Regions from separate parts of the Streptomyces lacaronensis genome, predicted to be linked through region 1. Evidence: predicted binding sites of a transcription regulator. Region 1 holds the regulator's gene; the other holds the start of a gene.
The links. Region 1 encodes HrcA, which represses chaperone genes, less so after heat shock. Its sites were predicted from a motif close to TTNGCACTCNGNNNNNCNGAGTGCNAA; they were not measured.
Positions count from the first base shown of each region.

Region 1 (10,918 bases):
GGCGCGGCCACCACCACGGTCTACCCGACCACCAACGCCGACGAGACCTCCTTCATCCTCTCCGACTCCGGCAGCCGGGTGCTGATCGCCGAGGACGCGGCGCAGCTCGCCAAGGTGCGGGCACAGCGCGAGGAACTCCCCGAGCTGGTCCATGTGGTGGTGATCCAGGCCGACGACGCGATCCCCGCCGCGGACGACCCCGAGGGCTGGGTGCTCTCGCTCGCCGAGCTGGAGAAGCGGGGCACGGCCCTGCTGGAACGGCAGCCGGAAGCCGTACGGGAGCGGATGGACGCCCTGCGCAGCGATCAGCTGGCGACGCTCATCTACACCTCCGGTACCACCGGGCGCCCCAAGGGCGTACGCCTGGCGCATGACTCCTGGTCTTACATGGCCATTGTGATCGGTAATCAGGACGGACTGCTCTTCCCCGACGATGTGCAGTACCTGTGGCTGCCGCTCGCGCATGTCTTCGGCAAGGTGCTGACGGCGGGGCAGATCTACGTCGGCCACACCACGGCGGTGGACGGCCGGGTCGACAAGATCATCGACAATCTGCCGGTGGTCCGGCCGACCTATATGTGCGCCGTGCCGCGGATCTTCGAGAAGGTCTACAACGGGGTGGCCCAGCGGGCGCGCGAGGGCGGAGCGGCCCAGTACAAGATCTTCCAGTGGGCGGCCGAGGTCGCCCGGGACTACGCCAGGGTCTCTCAGGACAACTTCCGCCGCACCGGCACCGCCTCCGTGCCCTTCGGCCTCCGGGCCCAGCACGCGGTGGCCGACAAGCTGGTCTACGGCAAGCTGCGCGAGGCGTTCGGCGGCCGGCTGCGGGCCGCGGTGTCCGGCTCCGCCGCGCTCGCGCCCGACATCGGCTACTTCTTCGCGGGCGCCGGGATCAATATCCTGGAGGGCTACGGCCTGACCGAGTCCAGCGCCGCCAGCTTCCTCAACCCGGCGGACTACCGCACCGGCACGGTCGGCAAGGCGTTCCCGGGCCTGGAGGTGCGGTTCGCCGAGGACGGAGAGGTGCTGCTGCGCGGCCCCGGCATCATGCAGGGCTACCACGGGCTGCCGGAGCTGACCGCCCAGGTGCTGGAGTCCGACGGCTGGTTCCACACCGGGGACATCGGCGAGCTGTCCCCCGACGGCTATCTGCGGATTACCGACCGCAAGAAGGACCTGATCAAGACCTCGGGTGGCAAGTACGTGGCCCCGGCGGAGGTCGAGGGCCAGTTCAAGGCGGTGTGCCCGTTCGTCTCCAACATCCTGGTGCACGGCGCCGACCGCAATTACTGCACCGCGCTGATCGCCCTCGACGAGCCCACGATCATGAAGTGGGCGGGCGACCACGGCCTCGGTGGCAAGACCTACGCGGAGGTCGTGGACACCGATGAGGTGCGGGAGCTGATCGGCGGCCATGTGCAGCGGCTCAACGACGGGCTGCAGCGCTGGCAGACGATCAAGAAGTTCCGGCTGCTGCCCCGCGATCTGGACGTGGAACACGGGGAGTTGACGCCCAGCCTGAAGCTCAAGCGACCGGTCGTCGAGCGTGAGTACAAGGATCTGATCGAGGACATGTACGCGGGCGCGCGGGAGGTTTAACGGGCAAGCATACGACCCCGCACCGGATTTCAGGTTGACCGGCCCGCCGGACACATGAATTTTCCCCTTATCGCGGTTCACTTGCGTAACCCGGTGCATATGAGGGCGGTCCGTCTGCCACTCTGTCCGTGCCGGATACGGTTACGCACACGGCGTTATGACGGAGCTTCTTCAGGAGCCGCACAGTGGGGACGTCATCTTCTGCCACTTCTGGTGGGTCGGTTGAGGGCGGTGGGGTGGTTCTACCGGTCGGGGGTGGGGTCGGCCCCGTCCGTACCAGCGCATCGGCACGCGTCAGCCTGCCCTGCAGTCCGCTCGCGGCCTCGGCCGCGCGCCGGTTCGTCCGCACTGCCCTCGCCGACTGGGCCGCGCTCGAGGTCCCGGCCGCCGACCGGGTCACCGAGCAGGTGGCGGACGAGGCCGTACTGCTGGTGAGCGAGCTGGTCACCAACGCGGTGGTGCACGCCGGCACCGCCGTCGAGGTGAGCTGTGCGCTGGATGTGTCGGACCGCGAGGGCGAGCCGCCGTCCCTGGTGGTGGAGGTGACCGATCACCATCCCACCCGGGTGGTGCGCGGCGATCCGCCGGATGCGGACGAGCCGCCGGAGTACGCCGGGGGCCACGGGCTGCGGCTGGTGGCCGAGATCGCCGAGTCCTGGGGGACGACCTACCGGCGGGCGACCAAGTCGGTGTGGTTCCAGATGGCGGTGGCGCCCACGGGCCAGACAGCCGCGGGCGGCATGGGTTCGGCCTTCATGGACGCCGCGGCCGCCGTGGACGTCGGGGATGCCGCGGACGCGGCGAACGCGAACGCGGCCGGGTCGGACGGCGGCTTCGGGGCGGGGGTCGTCCCCGGGGACCTGGAATCCGTTTCCGAGGGCCTGGGGGCCGTCGGTGAAGGCCGTAAGGAGGCCGTCGAGATCGTCGCGCCCGCGCAGGGCCTCGTACCGGTCCGCCGCGACCCCGAGTGGATCCAGCGCGGCGCGCTCTCCTTCCTCGCCGAGGCGTCCGATCTGCTGGCCGGGCAGTTCGACGAGGACATGGTGACCTCGCTCGCCGGGCAGCTGCTGGTGCCCCGGCTCGCCGACTGGTGCGCGATCTGGCTCGACTCCACCAGCGGCCCGCCGCGTCTCGCCCGGGTCTGGCACGCCAGCGAGGGGCGCATCGAGGGCCTGCGGCAGGTGCTGGAGAAGGAGCCGCCCCATGTGCCCACCGCGGTCCGCGGCAGCGCCATGGAGTGGCCCTGGCCGGCCGACCCCGCCGCGTACGGGCCCGGTGGCGCGGCCCTCGCTTGCCGGCTGGTGGCGGGCGGCCGCGCGCTCGGCACGCTGCTGCTGGGGCGGGCCGGGCTGGTGCGGATGCCGGCCGAAGTGGTCGGCCTGATCGAGGACTTCGCCCGCCGCGTCGCCCTGGCGCTCGCCTCCGCCCGCCGCTACACCCGCCAGGCGACCATCAGCCGGGTGCTCCAGCGCGGGCTGCTGCCGTCCGTGATCCCGCGGATCCCCGGGGTCGAGTCGGCGGTGGTGTACGAGCCGACCGGCGAGATCTCCGCCGGGGGCGACTTCTACGACGTCTTCCCGGCCGGTGACGGCCGCTGGTGCTTCGTCCTGGGCGACGTCTGCGGGAACGGCCCGGAGGCAGCCGTGGTGACCGGCCTCGTCCGGCCCTGGCTGCGGCTGCTCGCCCGCGAGGGGTACGGCGTGGGAGAGGTCCTGGACCGGCTCAACCAGCTGCTGGGCGAGGAGGCGGTGGAGCAGGCCGTCGAGGGCGCCGCGGAGGCCGTGGTGGCCGGTGTGGAGGCCGTGGGAGGCCCCGCCGGGGTCGTGGAGCTGGTCGACGGCGGCCTGATCGGAGGCGCGGGGCTGCCGGCGGGCGGCGGGATCGCGCGGTTCCTGTCGCTGCTGTACGGGGAGCTGGAGCCGCTGGGCGACGGCCTGGGGGTGCGCTGCACGCTGGCCAGCGCGGGGCATCCGCTGCCGCTGGTGCTGCGGCCCGACGGCGAGGTACGGACGGTCGCGGCGCCGCAGATATTGCTGGGCGTCGTGGACGATGTGTCGTACGAGAGTGAATCGTTCGATCTGACGCCCGGGGAAACGCTGCTCTGTGTGACGGACGGGGTGACGGAGCACCGATCGGGCGACCGGCAGTTCGACGACGAGGACGGCTTGGCGGCGGCGTTCGCGCTGTGCGGAGGGCTGAGCGCGCGGCAGGTCGCGGAGCGGGTGCGCCGGGCGGTGGACGAGTTCGCGGCGGAGCCGCCGGACGACGACCTGGCGATGCTGGTCCTGAAGGTGCTCTAGGGCGCGGCCGGTGCTCCAGGGGTGTCCGGCGGGTCGTGAGGCCTGCGGCGGGCTGTTCCCCTCCCCGGCCCTTCCCACAACTGGGGCTCCGCCCCAGCCCCCGGCCGCGTCGCAGGTGGCGCGGTCGGCGCCTTGCTCTGGGGTGTCCGGTGCTCTAGGGGGGTCTGGCGGGTCGTGGGGCCTGCGGGCGGGCTGTTGCCTTCCCCGGCCCTTCCCACAACTGGGGCTCCGCCCCAGCCCCCGGCCGCGTCGCAGGTGGCGCGGTCGGCGGCTGGCCGGTGAGCTGATCGCGGCGACGGTCGGCTCGTCGGCCCCGGGGTCCAGGGGCGGAGCCCCTGGTAGCGGGAAGGGGCGGGGAGGGGGAAAGGGGGCCGCGGCGGCTGGGCGCCGTCTCGTGGTCCCGGGTGGCCCCGGTCGTGCCGGACAATGGGGGCATGCCTTCCGTATTGCCTGATGGTGAGCCCATGCCCGAGGACGGCGCACTGCCCGCGACCGCTTTGGCGGGGGCGGAGCGGCGGCCGCTGGGGTTCTATCTGCACGTGCCGTACTGTGCCACCCGCTGCGGCTACTGCGACTTCAACACCTACACCGCCAGTGAGCTGCGCGGTTCCGGCGGTGTGCTCGCCTCGCGGGACAACTACGCCGAGCAGGTCGTCGAGGAGGTACGGCTGGCGCGGAAGGTGCTGGGGGACGATCCGCGGACCGTGGAGACCGTGTTCGTCGGCGGCGGGACCCCGACCCTGCTCGCGGCGGCGGACCTCGGGCGGATGCTGGGGGCGATACGGGACGAGTTCGGGCTGGCCGAGGGAGCCGAGGTCACGACCGAGGCCAATCCGGAATCGGTCGATCCGCGGTATCTGGCGGAGCTGCGGGAGGCGGGGTTCAACCGGATTTCCTTCGGGATGCAGAGCGCCCGGCAGCACGTCCTGAAGGTGCTGGACCGTACGCACACCCCGGGCCGCCCGGAGGCGTGCGTGTCCGAGGCGCGGGCGGCCGGATTCGGCCATGTGAACCTGGACCTGATCTACGGGACGCCCGGCGAGAGCGACGCGGACTGGCGGGCCTCCCTGGAGGCGGCCCTCGGGGCGGGCCCGGACCATGTGTCGGCGTACGCGCTGATCGTGGAGGAGGGCACCCAGCTGGCGCGGCGGATCCGGCGCGGCGAGGTGCCGATGACCGACGACGATGTGCACGCGGACCGCTATCTGATCGCCGAGGAGACCCTTACGGCCGCCGGGTTCGCCTGGTACGAGGTCTCCAACTGGGCCACCTCGCCCGCCGGGCGCTGCCGCCACAACGAGCTGTACTGGCGCGGCGCCGACTGGTGGGGCGCGGGCCCCGGCGCACACAGCCATGTGGGCGGTGTGCGGTGGTGGAACGTGAAGCACCCCGGGGCGTACGCACAGGCCCTGGGCGAGGGCCGGTCGCCGGGCGCGGGCCGGGAGCTGCTGTCCGCCGAGGAGCGCCGGGTGGAGCGGATCCTGCTGGAGCTGCGGCTGGCCGAGGGCTGCCCGCTGGAGCTGCTGCGCCCGGCCGGGGCGGCGGCCGCGGCACGGGCCCTGGGGGACGGTCTGCTGGAACCGGAGCCGTACGGGCGCGGGCAGGCCGTGCTCACGCTCCGGGGGCGGCTGCTGGCGGACGCGGTGGTGCGCGACCTGGTGGACTGACCGGGCATCCCCGCTGACGCGGGGACCACGACCTGCCGGGCGTGTCGACGAGTTGATCGAGGGAGCACCTTCGCGGTGGCGGAGCGAAGCGGCCGGCGCACCATTTGTGTCAACGAGAGGCCGCGGGCGGGTCACCGCCCCGCGGTGACGTGATCGATCAATTCCTCCACCCGCCCCAGGAGCTCCGGCTGGAGGTCCTTGTAGGAGTGGACCGAGGACAGGATCCGCTGCCATGCGGCCCCGGTGTTCTCCGGCCAGCCCAGGGCCCGGCAGACGCCCTTCTTCCAGTCCTGGCCGTGCGGCACCGTCGGCCAGGCCGGGATGGAGAGGGCGGACGGCTTCACGGCCTCCCAGATGTCGATGTAGGGGTGGCCGAGGACCAGCACATGCTCCCCGGTGACCTGTGCGGCGATACGGGACTCCTTGGAGCCTGTCACCAGATGGTCGACGAGGACGCCGAGCCGGGCGTCCGGGCCGGGGGCGAAGTCGTCGACGATGGCGGGCAGGTCGTCGACGCCCTCCAGGTACTCCACGACGACGCCCTCGATGCGCAGATCGTCGCCCCAGACCCGCTCGACCAGCTCCGCGTCATGGCGCCCCTCGACGTAGATGCGCCCCGCGCGGGCGACCCTCGCACGGGCTCCCGGCACGGCGATCGACCCCGAGGCCGTGCGCTGGGGCGCGCTGGGGGCGGCCGCGCGCGGGCGTACGAGGGTGACGACACGCCCCTCGAGCAGAAAACCGCGCGGCTCCATGGGGAAGACGCGATGTTTGCCGAAGCGGTCCTCCAGAGTGACCGTCGGACCCTGAGCGGTCTTCTCGCAGCGGATCACGGCACCACAGAATCCGGTGGTGATCTCCTCCACGACGAGGTCCGGTTCGGCGGGGACCTCGGGGGCGGGCCGCTGCCGCTTCCAGGGCGGGGTCAGGTCCGGGTCGTACTGTCGCATCCGGATGACGATAGCGCGCGACGGCCACCCGCTCCCGCAGCCGCACAACTAGGGCCCTTCTGACGGATCTCCGCGGCGTCGCGACGCCCGGCACGCCCTCTCGCCCCACCGCGCGAAAACCCAAGTAGCTCCGCTACGAGGGCTTCCGCGCGGCACGCCGAGAGCACGCTCCCCCAGCTACCGCTGGGAGGTGCCCCCTGACGCCGCTCCTTCCTCCACGGAGAGACGCCGCTCCTTCCTCCACGGAGATCCGTCAGAAGGACCCTAGGTGAACTGCCAGGGGTGTCCGGCGGATCGTGACGCCCGCGGCGGGCTGTTCCCTCCCCGCCCCCTCCCAGCGGCGGACACCCCTAGGCGAACGACTAGAGTGCGGCTAGCCGGACACGCCGAAGCGGGCGGCCAGTTCGTCGCGTTGGGCCCGTACGAACGCGGCGTCCACGACGGAGCCGTGCCCCGGGACGTACCGCGCGTCCGCGCCGCCGAGGGCGAGCAGCCGGTCGAGCGCGGCGGGCCAGTGGCCGGGGATCGCGTCGGGCCCGGCCTGGGGCGTGCCGGACTCCTCCACCAGATCACCGCAGAAGACCACCTCGGGCCGGCCGGGCACCAGGACGGCCAGGTCGTGGGCGGTGTGACCGGGCCCCACATTGGCCAGCAGCACCGTACGGTCGCCGAGGTCGAGGGTGAGCTCCCCGCAGACCAGGTGGTGCGGGGAGGCCAGATGGTCCACGGCCTCGGTGGCGGCGTCCCGGTCCACTCCGTGGCGGATCGCGTCCTCGCGCAGTGTCTCCCGCTCACGGCGCAGCAGCTCGTCCAGTCCCGTGGCCCCGTAGACCTCGCAGCCCGCGAAGGCGGCCGAGCCCAGGACGTGGTCGAAGTGCGGATGGGTGAGCGCGATCCGGGTGGGGCGGCGGCCGGTCAGCCGGGTGATCCCGGAACGCAGCTCGGCCCCGGCGCGCAGGGTCGCGCCGGTGTCCACGACGAGGATGTCGGTCCGTCCGACGACCACGCCGACCGTCTCGTCCCACTCCGGCAGCCGACGGCGGGCCACACCGGGCGCGAGCCGCTCCCAGCCCGCCTCTTCCCAACACGTCTCCATACCGCGACGCTAGCTCAACGGGGATGGGGGAGAGTTGCTGCCAGCGGCGGCTCTTGCCCATGCCACCGCCCCCCGCCGTACACTGGCGGAGGGGTTCTGGCACTCGTGCCCGGTGAGTGCCAGGCGGACGACCTGATGAGACCGCTGGACTGGAGGTGCGCGGGGTGCTCAGCGAACGCAGACTCGAGGTGCTGCGTGCCATTGTCCAGGACTATGTGGGGACGGAGGAGCCGGTCGGTTCCAAGGCACTCACCGAACGGCACCGGCTGGGCGTCTCCCCGGCCACGGTGCGTAACGACATGGCCGCTCTGGAGGACGAGGGTTTCATCGCCCAGCCGCATACGAGCGCCGGGCGGATCCCCACGGACAAGGGCTATCGCCTCTTCGTGGACAAGCTGGCCGGAGTCAAGCCGCTGTCCAGCCCGGAGCGGCGGGCCATCCAGAACTTCCTGGACGGTGCGGTCGACCTCGACGACGTGGTGGGGCGCACGGTCCGGCTGCTGGCGCAGCTGACCCGGCAGGTGGCGGTGGTGCAGTATCCGTCGCTGACCCGTTCGACGGTGCGCCATGTGGAGCTGCTCCCGCTGGCCCCGGCCCGGGTGATGCTGGTGCTGATCACCGACACCGGCCGGGTGGAGCAGCGCATGGTCGACTGCCCCACCCCGGTCACCGAGGGTTCGCTCGCCGATCTGCGCGCCCGGCTCAACAGCCGGGTCGTGGGGCGGCGTTTCGCGGATGTGCCGCAGTTGGTGCAGGATCTTCCGGAGTCCTTCGAACAGGAGGACCGGGGGACCGTCTCGACCGTACTGGCGACCTTGCTCGAGACGCTCGTGGAGGAGACCGAGGAGCGGCTGATGATCGGCGGCACCGCGAACCTCACGCGTTTCGTGCATGATTTCCCCCTGACGATCCGGCCCGTTCTGGAGGCACTCGAGGAGCAGGTCGTCCTCCTCAAGCTGCTGGGCGAGGCCAAGGACTCGGGTATGACCGTGCGGATCGGGCATGAGAATGCTCACGAGGGGCTCACCGCCACCTCGGTCGTCGCGGTCGGCTACGGTTCCGGCGACGAGGCGGTCGCCAAACTCGGCGTGGTCGGACCGACCCGCATGGATTACCCCGGAACGATGGGAGCGGTACGCGCAGTGGCACGTTACGTCGGACAGATCCTGGCGGAGTCGTAAGTGGCGACGGACTACTACGCAGTCCTGGGCGTGCCTCGTGATGCCTCGCAGGACCAGATCAAGAAGGCATTCCGGCGGCTCGCCCGCGAGCTGCATCCGGACGTGAACCCGGATCCGAAGACCCAGGAGCGGTTCAAGGAGATCAACGCCGCTTATGAGGTCTTGTCGGACCCGCAGAAGAAGCAGGTCTACGACCTGGGCGGGGACCCGAACGCCGGGCCGGGCGGCGGTGGCGCCGGCGGCTTCGGCGCGGGTTTCGGCAACTTCTCCGACATCATGGACGCGTTCTTCGGCACCGCCTCGCAGCGCGGTCCGCGTTCCAGGACCCGGCGCGGTCAGGACGCGATGATCCGGCTGGACGTGGAGCTCAGCGAGGCCGCGTTCGGGACCACCAAGGACATCCAGGTCGACACCGCGGTCGTCTGCACGACGTGCAGCGGCGAGGGCGCGGCGCCGGGCACCTCGGCGCAGACCTGTGACATGTGCCGTGGCCGCGGTGAGGTCTCCCAGGTGACGCGGTCCTTCCTGGGCCAGGTCATGACCTCGCGGCCGTGCCCCCAGTGCCAGGGCTTCGGCACCGTGGTGCCGACCCCGTGCCCGGAGTGCGCGGGCGACGGCCGGATCCGCTCGCGGCGCACCCTTACGGTGAAGATCCCCGCCGGTGTGGACAACGGCACCAGGATCCAGCTGGCCGGCGAGGGCGAGGTCGGTCCGGGCGGCGGCCCGGCGGGCGACCTGTACGTGGAGATCCACGAGGTGCCGCACCCCGTCTTCCAGCGGCGCGGCGACGACATGCACTGCACGGTGACGATCCCGATGACCGCGGCGGCCCTCGGCACCAAGGTGCCGCTGGAGACGCTGGACGGCCTGGAGGAGGTCGACATCCGGCCCGGCACCCAGTCCGGCCAGTCGGTCCCGCTGCACCAGCGCGGCGTCACCCATCTGCGGGGCGGCGGCCGGGGCGACCTGATCGTGCACGTCGAGGTGACCACCCCGACCAAGCTCGACCCGGAGCAGGAGGAGCTGCTGCGGCGGCTGTCCAAGCTGCGCGGCGAGGAGCGCCCGACCGGCGAGTTCAAGCCGGGGCAGCAAGGGCTGTTCTCGCGGTTGAAGGATGCGTTCAACGGGCGGTAGGCGCTTCGGCCGGGGGTGCGGGGGTTGCCCCCCGGGGGAGTGCGGCAAGCCGGGGCAGCAAGGGCTGTTCTCGCGGTTGAAGGACGCGTTCAACGGGCGGTAGGCGCTTCGGGCCGGGAGACGGCCCGCGCGGCGCCGCTGATCTCCGCGGCGCCGTGATCCGGTGGTGAGCCGGTGCGGAGGGCATGACACGATGTGGCCATGTCCTCCGCGCTGACCGATCTTTACCGGTACCCCATCGTGCAGGCGCCGATGGCGGGTGGAGCCTCCTGCCCGCAGCTTGCCGCCACCGTCTCCGAGGCCGGTGGCCTCGGTTTCCTCGCCGCCGGCTACAAGACGCCGGAGGCGATGTATGAGGAGATCAAACAGCTGCGGGGGCTGACCGACCGGCCCTTCGGCATCAATCTGTTCATGCCGCAGCCGCCCAACCCGGACCCGGCCGCCGTCGCGGCCTACGGTGAGCGGCTCGTGGGCGAGGCGGCCTGGTACGAGACCCCGCTGGGCGACCCGGAGTCGGGCTCGGACGACGCGTACGACGCCAAGCTGGCCGTGCTCCTCGACAACCCGGTCCCGGTCGTCTCGTTCACCTTCGGCTGCCCGACCCGAGCCGTCCTCGACGCCCTCGCCAAGGTCGGCACCCGTACGGTCGTGACCGTGACCTCGCCCGTCGAGGCGCAGACCGCCCAGTGGGCGGGCGCCGACGCCGTCTGCGTGCAGGGCGTGGAGGCAGGCGGTCACCAGGGCACGTACAGCAATGACCCGGCCGCGGACGGGATGGGCGTCGGGCTCGGGCTGCTGTCGCTGATCACGCTGGTCCGTGAGTACGTCCAGATCCCGATCATCGCGGCGGGCGGGATCATGCGCGGTTCGCAGATCGCCGCGGCGCTGGCCGCAGGCGCGGTCGCGGCCCAGCTGGGGACCGCGTTCCTGGTGTGCCCCGAGTCCGGGGCGAACGCCCTGCACAAGCAGGCGATGACGGATCCGCTGTTCG
Region 1 is NZ_JBLHDK010000003.1:7,713,263-7,724,180, forward strand. It holds gene ACMTAK_RS32960 (AMP-dependent synthetase/ligase) at 1-1,599, shown strand, start outside; gene ACMTAK_RS32965 (SpoIIE family protein phosphatase) at 1,836-3,899, shown strand; gene hemW (radical SAM family heme chaperone HemW) at 4,334-5,566, shown strand; gene ACMTAK_RS32975 (DUF3097 domain-containing protein) at 5,698-6,516, opposite strand; gene ACMTAK_RS32980 (MBL fold metallo-hydrolase) at 6,890-7,612, opposite strand; gene hrcA (heat-inducible transcriptional repressor HrcA) at 7,777-8,793, shown strand; gene dnaJ (molecular chaperone DnaJ) at 8,794-9,927, shown strand; gene ACMTAK_RS32995 (nitronate monooxygenase) at 10,129-10,918, shown strand, end outside.

Region 2 (10,918 bases), 1.1 Mb from region 1:
ACGACCCCAGGGCCCTGGAGCACGACCCGGTGACCGTCAACCGGCTGCGCCGGATCAGGGACGAGCGCCGCGAACGCCGCTGACGCGCATCGTCGGCGGGACGGCCGGGCCGCGTTCATCAGCCGGGCGCGCGCGAGCCGTGCACGGGCGGGCACCCGTGAGGCGTTCACCGGCCGGGCACCCGGGGGCACCGGCCGGGCACCCGCGACGCGTTCACGGGCCGGGCGCCCGGGGGCGTTCAGCGGGGGGACGCTCGGGGGAAGCCCGCTGTGCCGCCGGGCCCGGTAGGGTCACCGCCATGGGCAGCGCTATGGGAAGTCACCCCGTCCCCGTACCCACCACCTCCGCCGGCCGTGAGGGCCTCGCCGCCCTCCTGGAACGGCCCGGACGCGCCATCGTCGGACTCGACTTCGACGGCACCCTCGCCGAGATCGTCCCCGACCCCGACCAGGCCCGCGCCCACCCCGGCGCCGTCCCCGCGCTCTCCCGGCTGGCCCCGCGGATCGGCTCCGTCGCGGTGATCACCGGACGCCCGGCCGAGGTCGCCGTACGGTACGGCGGGTTCGCCGGGGCCGAGGGGCTGGACGGGCTCGTCGTCCTCGGCCTCTACGGCGCCGAGCGCTGGGACGCGGGCAGCGGCGAGGTCCAGGCGCCCGAACCGCACCCCGGCGTCGCCGCCGTCCAGGCCGAACTCCCCGCCGTCATCGAGGAGCACGGCGCCTCGCGCGGCATCTGGATCGAGGACAAGGGCGGCGCCGTCGCCGTCCACACCCGCCGTGCCGAGGACCCCCAGGCCATGTTCGAGCGGCTGCGCGCGCCGCTGCACGCCCTCGCCGAGCGCCATGGGTTGATCGTCGAGCCCGGCCGCTTCGTGCTGGAGCTGCGACCGCCGGGGATGGACAAGGGCGTCGCGCTCACCGAGTACGTACGGCGGACGGGCGCGGAAGCCGTGCTCTACGCGGGCGACGACCTGGGCGACCTGGCCGCGTTCGCGGCGGTGGAGCGGCTGCGCGAGGAGGGGGTGCCGGGGGTGCTGGTGTGCAGCGGCAGCACGGAGGTGACCGAACTCGCCAAGCGGGCCGACCTGGTGGTCGACGGCCCGGCGGGCGTGGTGGGCCTGCTGTCTGCCCTGGCCGCCGCGGTCAGCGGCGAAGCCGCGTAGGGCTCGCCGGCGACAGTGGCCGCTACCCACCCGGACAGTGGCCGCTACCCAACCCGGACAGTGGCCGCTACCCACCCGAACCCGGACAGTGCCGGTCTACAGCGCCCGCAGCTGCGCCAGGAACCATGCCTGTGGCGGTAGCGCGGTCGCCGCGGCGGCGAGTCGCTTCGTGCGGTCCGCGCGCTCGCCGTCGCTCATGCGCAGGGCCTCGTGCAGCGCGCGGGCCGTGCCCTCCACGTCGTACGGGTTCACCACCAGCGCGTCCTCGCCCAGCTCGGCGTACGCGCCGGCCTCCCGGGACAGCACCAGCGCGCAGCCCCGCTCGGAGACCACCGGGACCTCCTTGGCCACCAGGTTCATCCCGTCCCGGATGGGGTTGACCAGTGCCACGTCCGCCAGCCGGTAGGCCGCGAGGGACCGGGCGAAGTCGTCCTTCACATGCAGGGCGACCGGGGTCCAGCCCTCCGTGCCGTACTCCTCGTTGATCTCGTCCGCGATCCGTCGCACCCGCTCGGTGTAGTCGCGGTAGACCGCGAGGTCCTGGCGCGAGGGGTAGGCGAAGGCGACATGCACCACGCGCTCGCGCCACTCGGGGCGGGTCTCCAGCAGCCGCCGATAGGCCAGCAGCCCGCGCACGATGTTCTTGGACAGCTCGGTACGGTCCACCCGGACGATCGACTTCCGGCCCGGCCCGATCTGCGCCCGCAGACTGCTCAGCCGTTCGTCCACATCGGCCTGGCGCGACCGCTCCCGCAGGAAGTCCGCGTCCGCGCCCAGGCCGTGGACGCCCAGCCGGGTCTCCCGGCCCTCGAAGCGGACGGCCGTCGCCATACCGCCGCCGCCACCGTCCCCGTCGCCGCCACCGTCCCGGACGATCTCCGCGCCCAGCACCGCCGCGCAGCAGTCGGCGAAGGCGGTGGCCCAGCGCTCGGTGAGGAACGCGGCGCGGTCGCCGCCGAGGATGCCGCGCAGCACGCCGCCCGCGACCTCGTCGGGCAGCAGCCGGTAGTAGTCCGGCGGGGCCCACGGGGTGTGGGAGAAGTGACCGATCCGCAGATCGGGGCGGCGCTCGCGGAGCATCGCGGGCACCAGCGCCAGGTGGTAGTCCTGCACCAGGACGACGGCCTCGTCCACCGCCTCCTGGGCGAGCGCGTCCGCGAAGGCAGCGTTATAGCTCTCGTAGGCCGCCCACTGCTCGGCGAACTCCGCGTCGAAGACCGGCTCGACCGGGGTCTGGTAGAGCAGGTGGTGGATGAACCACAACACCGAATTGGCGACACCGTTGTACGCGGCGGCGAAGACGTCCGGCGCGATGTCGAGCATCCGCACCTGCTGGCCGCCGGTGTCACCGGGGTTCAGATGGCTGTCCCCGGCCCGCCGAGCCGCCTCGCGGTCGCCCTCGCCGAGCGCCGCGCACACCCACACCCCGCCCGACTCGGGGCCGATCGCGCTGAGCCCGGAGACCAGCCCGCCACCGCCGCGCCGGGCGGTGAGCGAGCCGTCCTCGCCCAGGGTGTACGAGACCGGGCCGCGGTTGGACGCGACCAGGATCGGGGCGGTGCGCGGAACTGCCATGTCGCGAGCCTAGCCAGGCGCGGCCCCGCGCAAACGTACGTACGGTTTCTTGCCCCGTAGGTGCTATTCCGGTTCCGGCCACGTAACCGCCAACGCGCTATCCGTCCCTAACCGCCAAGGCGCTGCCCCTCCGGAGGCGCCGAGCCGCGGCCCGGCGTCACGCCGCGCGCCGCGCCGTGTACTCCGGGATCTCGATCATCGGCGGCCGCTCCTCGGTGTCCACGGCCGTGGTGCGCGGCTCGAAGCCGTTCTCGCCCCGGTCGAACTGGGTCAGCCGCGGCCGCACCAAGTGGCCCCGGGCCAGCCGCAGCTGTGCGGTTCGGTAGATCGCGGCCGCCATCCGGCCGAGCGCCTGCCCGTCCTGGTGGCGGTGTTTGCGTACCCCGATGTCCACCTGGCCGAGCGCGTCGAGCCCCACCGTGTGCAGCGCGTCGACCAGCAGCCCGAGCTCGACGCCGTAGCCGACCGGGAAGGGCAGCCGCTCCAGCAGCGAGCGGCGCGCCGCGTACTCCCCGCCCAGCGGCTGGACGAATCCGGCCAACTGGGGCCAGTGCAGATTCAGCAGCGGGCGGGCGACCAGCTCGGTGACCCGGCCGCCCTGGCCCGCCACCTCGCCGAGCGGGCGGTCGTACATGCCCTTGACCAGCTCCAGCGTGGGGTCGGTCAGCAGCGGACCGACGATCCCCGAGACAAAGCGCGGTTCGAATTCCCGTAGGTCGGCGTCGATGAAGCAGACGATGTCGCCGCTCGTGGCGAGCAGGGACCGCCACAGCACCTCGCCCTTGCCGGGCAGCGCGGGCAGCCGGGGCAGCAGCGAGTCGCGGGGGACGACGGTGGCGCCCGCCGCCGCGGCGACCTCGGCGGTGCGGTCCGTGGAATCGGAGTCCACCACCACCAGCTCGTCCACCAGCGGCGTCGCCTCGCCCATCAGCTCACGCCGGATCGTGTCGGCGATCTCGCCGACCGTGGCCTCCTCGTTCAGGGCGGGCAGGACCACGCTCACCGTCGTCGCCGCGGCCCGCTTCGCGGCCAGCAGGCGATCCAGCGGACGGTCGTCGGCAGACCAGGAGCGACGCTTCAGCCAGCGCTCCACCTCATCCAGCACCTGTGTGTCTCCCCTGCTGTGATCGCTGTGATCCATCTCGCGCATCGGACGGCTAGCTCAACCATCCGGGCCTTCGGTTACAGTCTTGAACAACGCACATGGCCGTCGTATGTCGGGGTCGACCTCGGTGTTTACCGAGGTACCGACGTATCGGCGAAGCCCGTGCCGACAAACGCCCCGGGCCCGCCCGGCGCCATACCGCTCATCCAGAGGGGCAGAGGGAACGGCCCGTTGAAGCCCCGGCAACCCTCCAGCTGATCTCGCATTCCGCAGCGAGGCTCCCAGCTCGGGAAGGTGCCAATTCCGTCTCGTGGCGAAATGCGTCGCGAGGAAGATGAGGAGAAAGGGCCTCGCCATCCATGGCTGTGCAGTCAGTAGAAAGCTCAACCACTTCCTCCGCCTCCGGTGCCTTCGGCCCCGCCGTCGCATTGTCCTGCCGGGAGTGCGGTGAGCGGTTCGAGCTGGGTCCGATCTTCGCGTGCGAGTCCTGTTTCGGGCCCCTCGAGGTCGCGTACGAGCTTCCGGCCGACGACCCGGAGGGGCTGCGCCGGCGGATCGAGGCCGGCCCGAACAGCATCTGGCGCTACGCCCCGCTGCTGCCCGTCCCGGCGGACGTGGCGGATCTGCCGAGCCTGAACCCCGGCTTCACCAAGCTGGTCAAGGCCGACCACCTCGCCCGTGAGCTCGGCGTCACCGGTGAGCTGCACATCAAGGACGACTCCGGGAACCCGACCCACTCCTTCAAGGACCGGGTCGTCGCCATCGCCGTCCAGGCCGCCCGCACCTTCGGCTTCACCACCCTCTCCTGCTCCTCCACTGGCAACCTCGCCGGTGCGGTGGGCGCCGCGGCCGCCCGCGCGGGCTTCCGCTCCTGCGTCTTCATCCCGCACGACCTGGAGGCGGGCAAGGTCGTCATGGCCGCGGTCTACGGCGGCGAGCTGGTCGGCATCGAGGGCAACTACGACGACGTCAACCGCTTCTGCAGCGAGCTGATCGGCGACCCGGCGGGCGAGGGCTGGGGCTTCGTCAACGTCAATCTGCGGCCGTACTACGGCGAGGGCTCCAAGACCCTGGCGTACGAGATCTGCGAGCAGCTCGGCTGGCGGCTGCCGGACCAGATCGTCGTCCCGATCGCCTCCGGCTCTCAGCTCACCAAGATCGACAAGGGGCTGAAGGAGCTGGTCGCGATCGGGCTGGTCGAGGACAGGCCCTACAAGATCTTCGGCGCCCAGGCCGAGGGCTGCTCCCCGGTCTCCGTCGCCTTCAAGGCGGGCCATGACGTCGTCCGGCCGCAGAAGCCGCGGACCATCGCCAAGTCGCTGGCCATCGGCAACCCCGCGGACGGCCCGTACGTCCTGGACATCGCCCGCCGTACGGGCGGCGCGGTGGAGGACGTGAACGACGAGCAGATCGTCGACGCCATCAAGCTGCTGGCCCGCACCGAGGGGATCTTCGCGGAGACCGCGGGCGGCGTGACCGTCGGCGTGACCAAGAAGCTGATCGAGGACGGTCTGCTCGACCCGTCCCTGACGACCGTCGTGCTCAACACCGGCGACGGCCTCAAGACCCTCGACGCGGTGGCCCCCACCACGGGTCCCTCCGCCATCATCCGCCCCACCCTTGACTCGTTCCGAGAGGCTGGACTCGCATGAGCGTCAACGTCCGAATCCCGACCATCCTGCGCACCTACACCGGCGGCCAGGCCGAGGTCTCCGCCGTGGGCGCGACCCTGGCCGAGGTCCTGGCGGACTTGGAGAAGAACCACGCGGGCATCTCGGCCCGCGTCCTGGACGACACCGGCAAGCTCCGCCGCTTCGTGAACGTCTACGTCAACGACGACGACGTCCGCTTCGCCGACGGCCTGGCCACGGCGACCCCGGACGGCGCCGGGATCTCGATCATCCCGGCGGTCGCGGGCGGCTGCTGACTCCGCGTCCACCCGCTCACCCCTCCTCACCTTTGGCATCGCCCCGTCCGGGGACAACCGGACGGGGCGATTCCGTCTGTGGAATCGCGATACAGTTGCCCGGATTCCCCGACGGCTCCGGGGTCGGAGCCACATATGAGAACTCGTCAAGTTGTGCGTAAAGTGTGAGCGCGAATTGTCGGGTTGGTTCCTTATGTCCGGCCCGGCTTGCCCGAACTTCACGTAATTTCTCACTTTTAACCGTTCGACCGTGCCCAGAATTCTCGTCCGATTGACCTGTTGCAGAGGGCGTTGGGACGGATACATTCAGCGGCGGTCGACGCGTTCCGGCGCACACCCCCCACATCCGGGGGGTGAGGTCTGACCCGGGTCCGCGGAGTGCGGTCCTGCGCAAGGGCCAGCAATAGGGGAGTTAGGAATGGCTCAGGGCACCGTCAAGTGGTTCAACGCGGAGAAGGGGTACGGCTTCATCGCGGTCGACGGTGGTGCGGACGTGTTCGTCCACTACAGCGCGATCCAGATGGACGGGTACCGCACCCTCGAGGAAGGCCAGCGGGTCGAGTTCGAGATCTCGCAGGGCCAGAAGGGCCCGCAGGCCGACATGGTCCGCGTGGCCGTAGGCTGACGCGCCGACGCGACGCAGCTGAAACGAACAAGTCCGTAGGGTCCGTGTCCCCAACAGGGTACGGACCCTTCGGCATGCCTGCAGGGTACGGACCCTACGGCATGCCTGGCGCCATGGCTCCCCATGCCCTACCGCCCCTTCGGGCGCTTGCGCCCACCCGTCACCCGGCCACCACCCCCCAAGGACGCCCTTCGGGCGCTTGCGCCCACCCGTCACCCGGCCACCACCCCCCAAGGACGCCCTTCGGGCGCTTGCACTCTATAGGTCCGAGTGCTAATCATTGGCGTTAGCACTCTGACGTTGAGAGTGACAGAAGGACCGGGTCGGTGAGGCCCGCCAGGCCATGCGGGGTAAGGAACCGCGCGGCAGGTAGGCCGTCCGTCGCGGGCGCCAGCGCGGTCCGGAGCAATCCACCCCGTCTCTGGGAGGACCACTTCACATGGCCAAAATCATCGCGTTCGACGAGGAGGCGCGGCGCGGCCTCGAGCGCGGGATGAACCAGCTCGCCGACGCCGTCAAGGTCACCCTCGGCCCCAAGGGCCGTAACGTCGTCCTCGAGAAGAAGTGGGGCGCCCCCACGATCACCAACGATGGTGTTTCCATCGCCAAGGAGATCGAGCTCGAGGACGCGTACGAGAAGATCGGCGCCGAGCTGGTCAAGGAGGTCGCGAAGAAGACGGACGACGTCGCCGGTGACGGCACGACGACCGCGACCGTCCTGGCCCAGGCGCTGGTCAAGGAAGGCCTCCGCAACGTCGCCGCGGGCGCCAACCCGATGGCGCTCAAGCGCGGTATCGAGAAGGCCGTCGAGGCCGTCTCCGCCCAGCTGCTCGAGCAGGCCAAGGACGTGGAGACCAAGGAGCAGATCGCCTCCACCGCCTCCATCTCCGCCGCCGACACCCAGATCGGCGAGCTCATCGCCGAGGCGATGGACAAGGTCGGCAAGGAAGGTGTCATCACCGTCGAGGAGTCGCAGACCTTCGGGCTCGAGCTCGAGCTCACCGAGGGCATGCGCTTCGACAAGGGCTACATCTCCCCGTACTTCGCGACGGACATGGAGCGTATGGAGGCGTCGCTCGACGACCCGTACATCCTGATCGTCAACTCCAAGATCAGCAGCGTGAAGGACCTCCTCCCGCTGCTGGAGAAGGTCATGCAGTCGGGCAAGCCGCTGCTGATCATCGCCGAGGACGTCGAGGGCGAGGCCCTGGCGACCCTGGTCGTCAACAAGATCCGTGGCACCTTCAAGTCCGTCGCCGTCAAGGCCCCGGGCTTCGGTGACCGCCGTAAGGCCATGCTCGGTGACATCGCCATCCTTACCGGTGGCACCGTCATCTCCGAGGAGGTCGGCCTCAAGCTGGAGAACGCCGGTCTCGACCTGCTCGGCCGTGCCCGCAAGGTCACGGTCACCAAGGACGAGACCACGATCGTGGACGGCGCCGGCGACACCGAGCAGGTGCAGGGCCGCGTCAACCAGATCCGCGCCGAGATCGAGTCCTCGGACTCGGACTACGACCGCGAGAAGCTCCAGGAGCGCCTGGCGAAGCTGGCCGGCGGCGTGGCCGTCATCAAGGCCGGTGCCGCCACCGAGGTCGAGCTCAAGGAGCGCAAGCACCGCATCGAGGACGCGGTGCGCAACGCCAAGGCCGCCGTCGAGGAGGGCATCGTCGCCGGTGGTGGCGTGGCCCTGCTCCAGACCGTCTCGGTCTTCGAGAAGCTGGAGCTCGAGGGCGACGAGGCCACCGGTGCCCAGGCCGTGCGCCTGGCCCTGGAGGCCCCGCTGAAGCAGATCGCGGTCAACGCCGGTCTCGAGGGCGGCGTCGTGGTCGAGAAGGTGCGCAACCTGACCCCGGGTCACGGCCTCAACGCCGCGACCGGTGAGTACGTGGACCTGATCGCCGAGGGCATCATCGACCCGGCCAAGGTCACGCGCTCCGCGCTGCAGAACGCCGCGTCGATCGCCGCGCTGTTCCTCACCACCGAGGCCGTCATCGCCGACAAGCCGGAGAAGGCCGCCCCGGCGGGCGCTCCGGGCGGCATGCCGGGCGGTGACATGGACTTCTGATCGACTCGGCGCGTTCGTTCGCCGGTCGGTCGTACCGTCCACACGTCGGGGCGGCACCCTCTCCCAGGGGTGCCGCCCCGACGGCGTATCGGGGGCCGTGCGTATCCGGGCTCCGTGCGTATCCGGGCTCCGTGCGTATCCAGACCCTGTGCGTATCCAGACCCTGCGCGGATGCGGGCCCTGCGCGGATGCGGGGCCCACCCTCGGGCCCACCCTGGGCTCACCCCGTGGCCGCCTCCAGGGCGGCGCGCAGATGGCCGTGCGCCTCGGCGAGGAGCTTTTCGGCGGTCGGGGCGTCCACCTCGCCCAGGATGGTGAGGATCGCGTTCTTCACCTCGCCGTCCGTGGCCGCCAGTGCGCTCTCGATCCGCTCGTCGGAGGCGCCGGTCGCCAGGAAGACGATCCTCCGTGAACGGGCGCGCAGCTTGTCGTTGGAGGCGCGCACGTCGACCATCAGGTTCCCGAAGGTCTTGCCCAGCCGGATCATGGTGATGGTCGAGATCATGTTGAGCACCAGCTTCTGGGCCGTGCCCGACTTCAGCCGGGTCGAGCCGGTGAGCAGCTCCGGCCCCACGATGATCTCGATGCCGTGGTCGGCCGCGGCGGCGAGCGCCGAACCGGCGTTGCAGGACAGCCCGACGGTGAGCGCGCCGCGCCGCCGGGCGTGCTCGACCGCGCCCACGGCGTACGGGGTGCGGCCGGAGGCCGAGACGCCGACCACGGTGTCGTCGGGCCCGATGTCCAGCCGGTCGAGGTCCCGGGCGGCCAGCTCCGCGCTGTCCTCCGCGCCCTCGACCGAGGTCACCATGGCGTCCGGGCCACCCGCGATCACCCCGACGACCTGCTCGGGACGGGTGTTGAAGGTGGGCGGGCACTCGCTCGCGTCGAGCACCCCGAGCCGCCCGGCGGTGCCCGCGCCCGTATAGAGGAGGCGGCCGCCACGGGACATCCGTACGGCGATGGCGTCGATGGCGGCGGCGATGCGGGGGAGCTGACCGGCGACGGCGGTGGGGACGGCGGCGTCCTCCGCGTTCATGATCTGGGCGATCTCAAGGGTTTCGAGCCGGTCGATCTCGGCGAGTTCGGGGCGGAACGCCTCGGTGGTCAGGGTGTCGAGCTGGGCGCGGAGCCGTGCGGAGTCGGCGGTAGTCATGGCGAAGCGGCTCTTTCCGGTACGTCAGCGTGAGGGTGGGGGTGGGGGTGGGGGTGGGGGTGGGGTGACGGTGACTTGGAAGGGCAGTCACCGGGCGAAGCAGTGACCGGTATCGGAGGTCGGAGCGCGAGGGCGGGACCGGGCGGTACCGGCAGGCAGGACCGGCGGGCGGTCCGCCGGGCGGTACCGGCAGCCAGGACCGTCGGGCGGGACCGGCCGGGCTCAGCGGTGCCCGGGACGCGGATCGTGGCGGTGCGCGAGCGCCTCGTACGACGCGGAGAGCGCGGGCGCGGCCGATTCGTACGTCCGCTGGGCGACCCCTATGAACAGGCAGTCCACCACCAGCAGCTGGCTGGTCCGGCTGGACATGGCCGCCGGGCGCAGCTCGCTCTCGCGGGCCGTGGAGGTGGTGAGCACCAGGTCCGCGTACTGCGCGACCTCGCCGTTCGGCCGCCCCGTGATCGCGACGGTGGTCGCCCCGTGCTCGAAGGCCACCCGCAGCGGTTCGATGACGTCCGTCGTACGCCCGGAGTGGGTGATCGCGATGGCGACGTCGCCGGAGTGCAGCTGGACCGCGTTGGTGACCGCAAGGTGCGGATCGGCGTGGGCGTGGGCTATCAGCCCGATGCGCAGCAGCTTCTGGACCAGGTCCTGGCCGACCAGGCTGGACGCCCCGATCCCGTACACATCGATCCGGCGGGCGGCGGCCAGCGCCGAGACGGCCGCCTCGACCTGGCTGGTGTCCAGCCCGGCGGCGGTGTCGGCCAGACACTGCTGCTCCTCCCGCGCCAGCTTGGTGACCACGTCGGCGATCGGATCGTCCACCGCGATGTCCGCGGTGACGGCCGGGGCCCGGCCGGCGGCCTGCTGGGCGGCGAGCGCGGCGAGCGCGAGGCGCAGATCCCGGTATCCGGGGTAGCCGAGCAGCCGGGAGGTGCGGACCACGGTGGCCTCACTGGTGCCGGTCCGCTCGGCGAGCCCGGTGACGGTGAGCGCCGCGCAACCGGCCGGATCGCCCGCCACGGCTTCGGCGACGCGGTGCATGGAGCGGGTCATGGAGGGAGCTAACGTGCGGACCTTGGCGGCGAGGGCGGCCGGGGCGGGTGGGACGGAGGGGATGGAGGGGATGGAGGAGGCGGGGGAGACGGGGGAGACGGGCGGTGTGGCGTCGGGCTGCGGAGGAGGCATGAAAGTTTCCTTCAGGTCGCTACTCAACTGCGAAAATTATTTCCGGCCACGGTGCTCGTCAACCCTCCGAACGACGACGCGACGGGTCGGCGAGCGGCCGCGGGGCGAGCCCGGGCCG
Region 2 is NZ_JBLHDK010000003.1:6,566,814-6,577,731, forward strand. It holds gene ACMTAK_RS28585 (DUF3263 domain-containing protein) at 1-83, shown strand, start outside; gene otsB (trehalose-phosphatase) at 311-1,162, shown strand; gene ACMTAK_RS28595 (alpha,alpha-trehalose-phosphate synthase (UDP-forming)) at 1,259-2,737, opposite strand; gene ACMTAK_RS28600 (glucosyl-3-phosphoglycerate synthase) at 2,895-3,842, opposite strand; SAM riboswitch class I at 4,042-4,183, shown strand; gene thrC (threonine synthase) at 4,202-5,494, shown strand; gene ACMTAK_RS28610 (MoaD/ThiS family protein) at 5,491-5,769, shown strand; gene ACMTAK_RS28615 (cold-shock protein) at 6,188-6,394, shown strand; gene groL (chaperonin GroEL) at 6,834-8,459, shown strand; gene murQ (N-acetylmuramic acid 6-phosphate etherase) at 8,680-9,612, opposite strand; gene ACMTAK_RS28630 (MurR/RpiR family transcriptional regulator) at 9,835-10,800, opposite strand.
Region 2: groL (chaperonin GroEL) is a predicted target of HrcA. The motif match lies at 6,645-6,671, and genes of this name have one in related genera.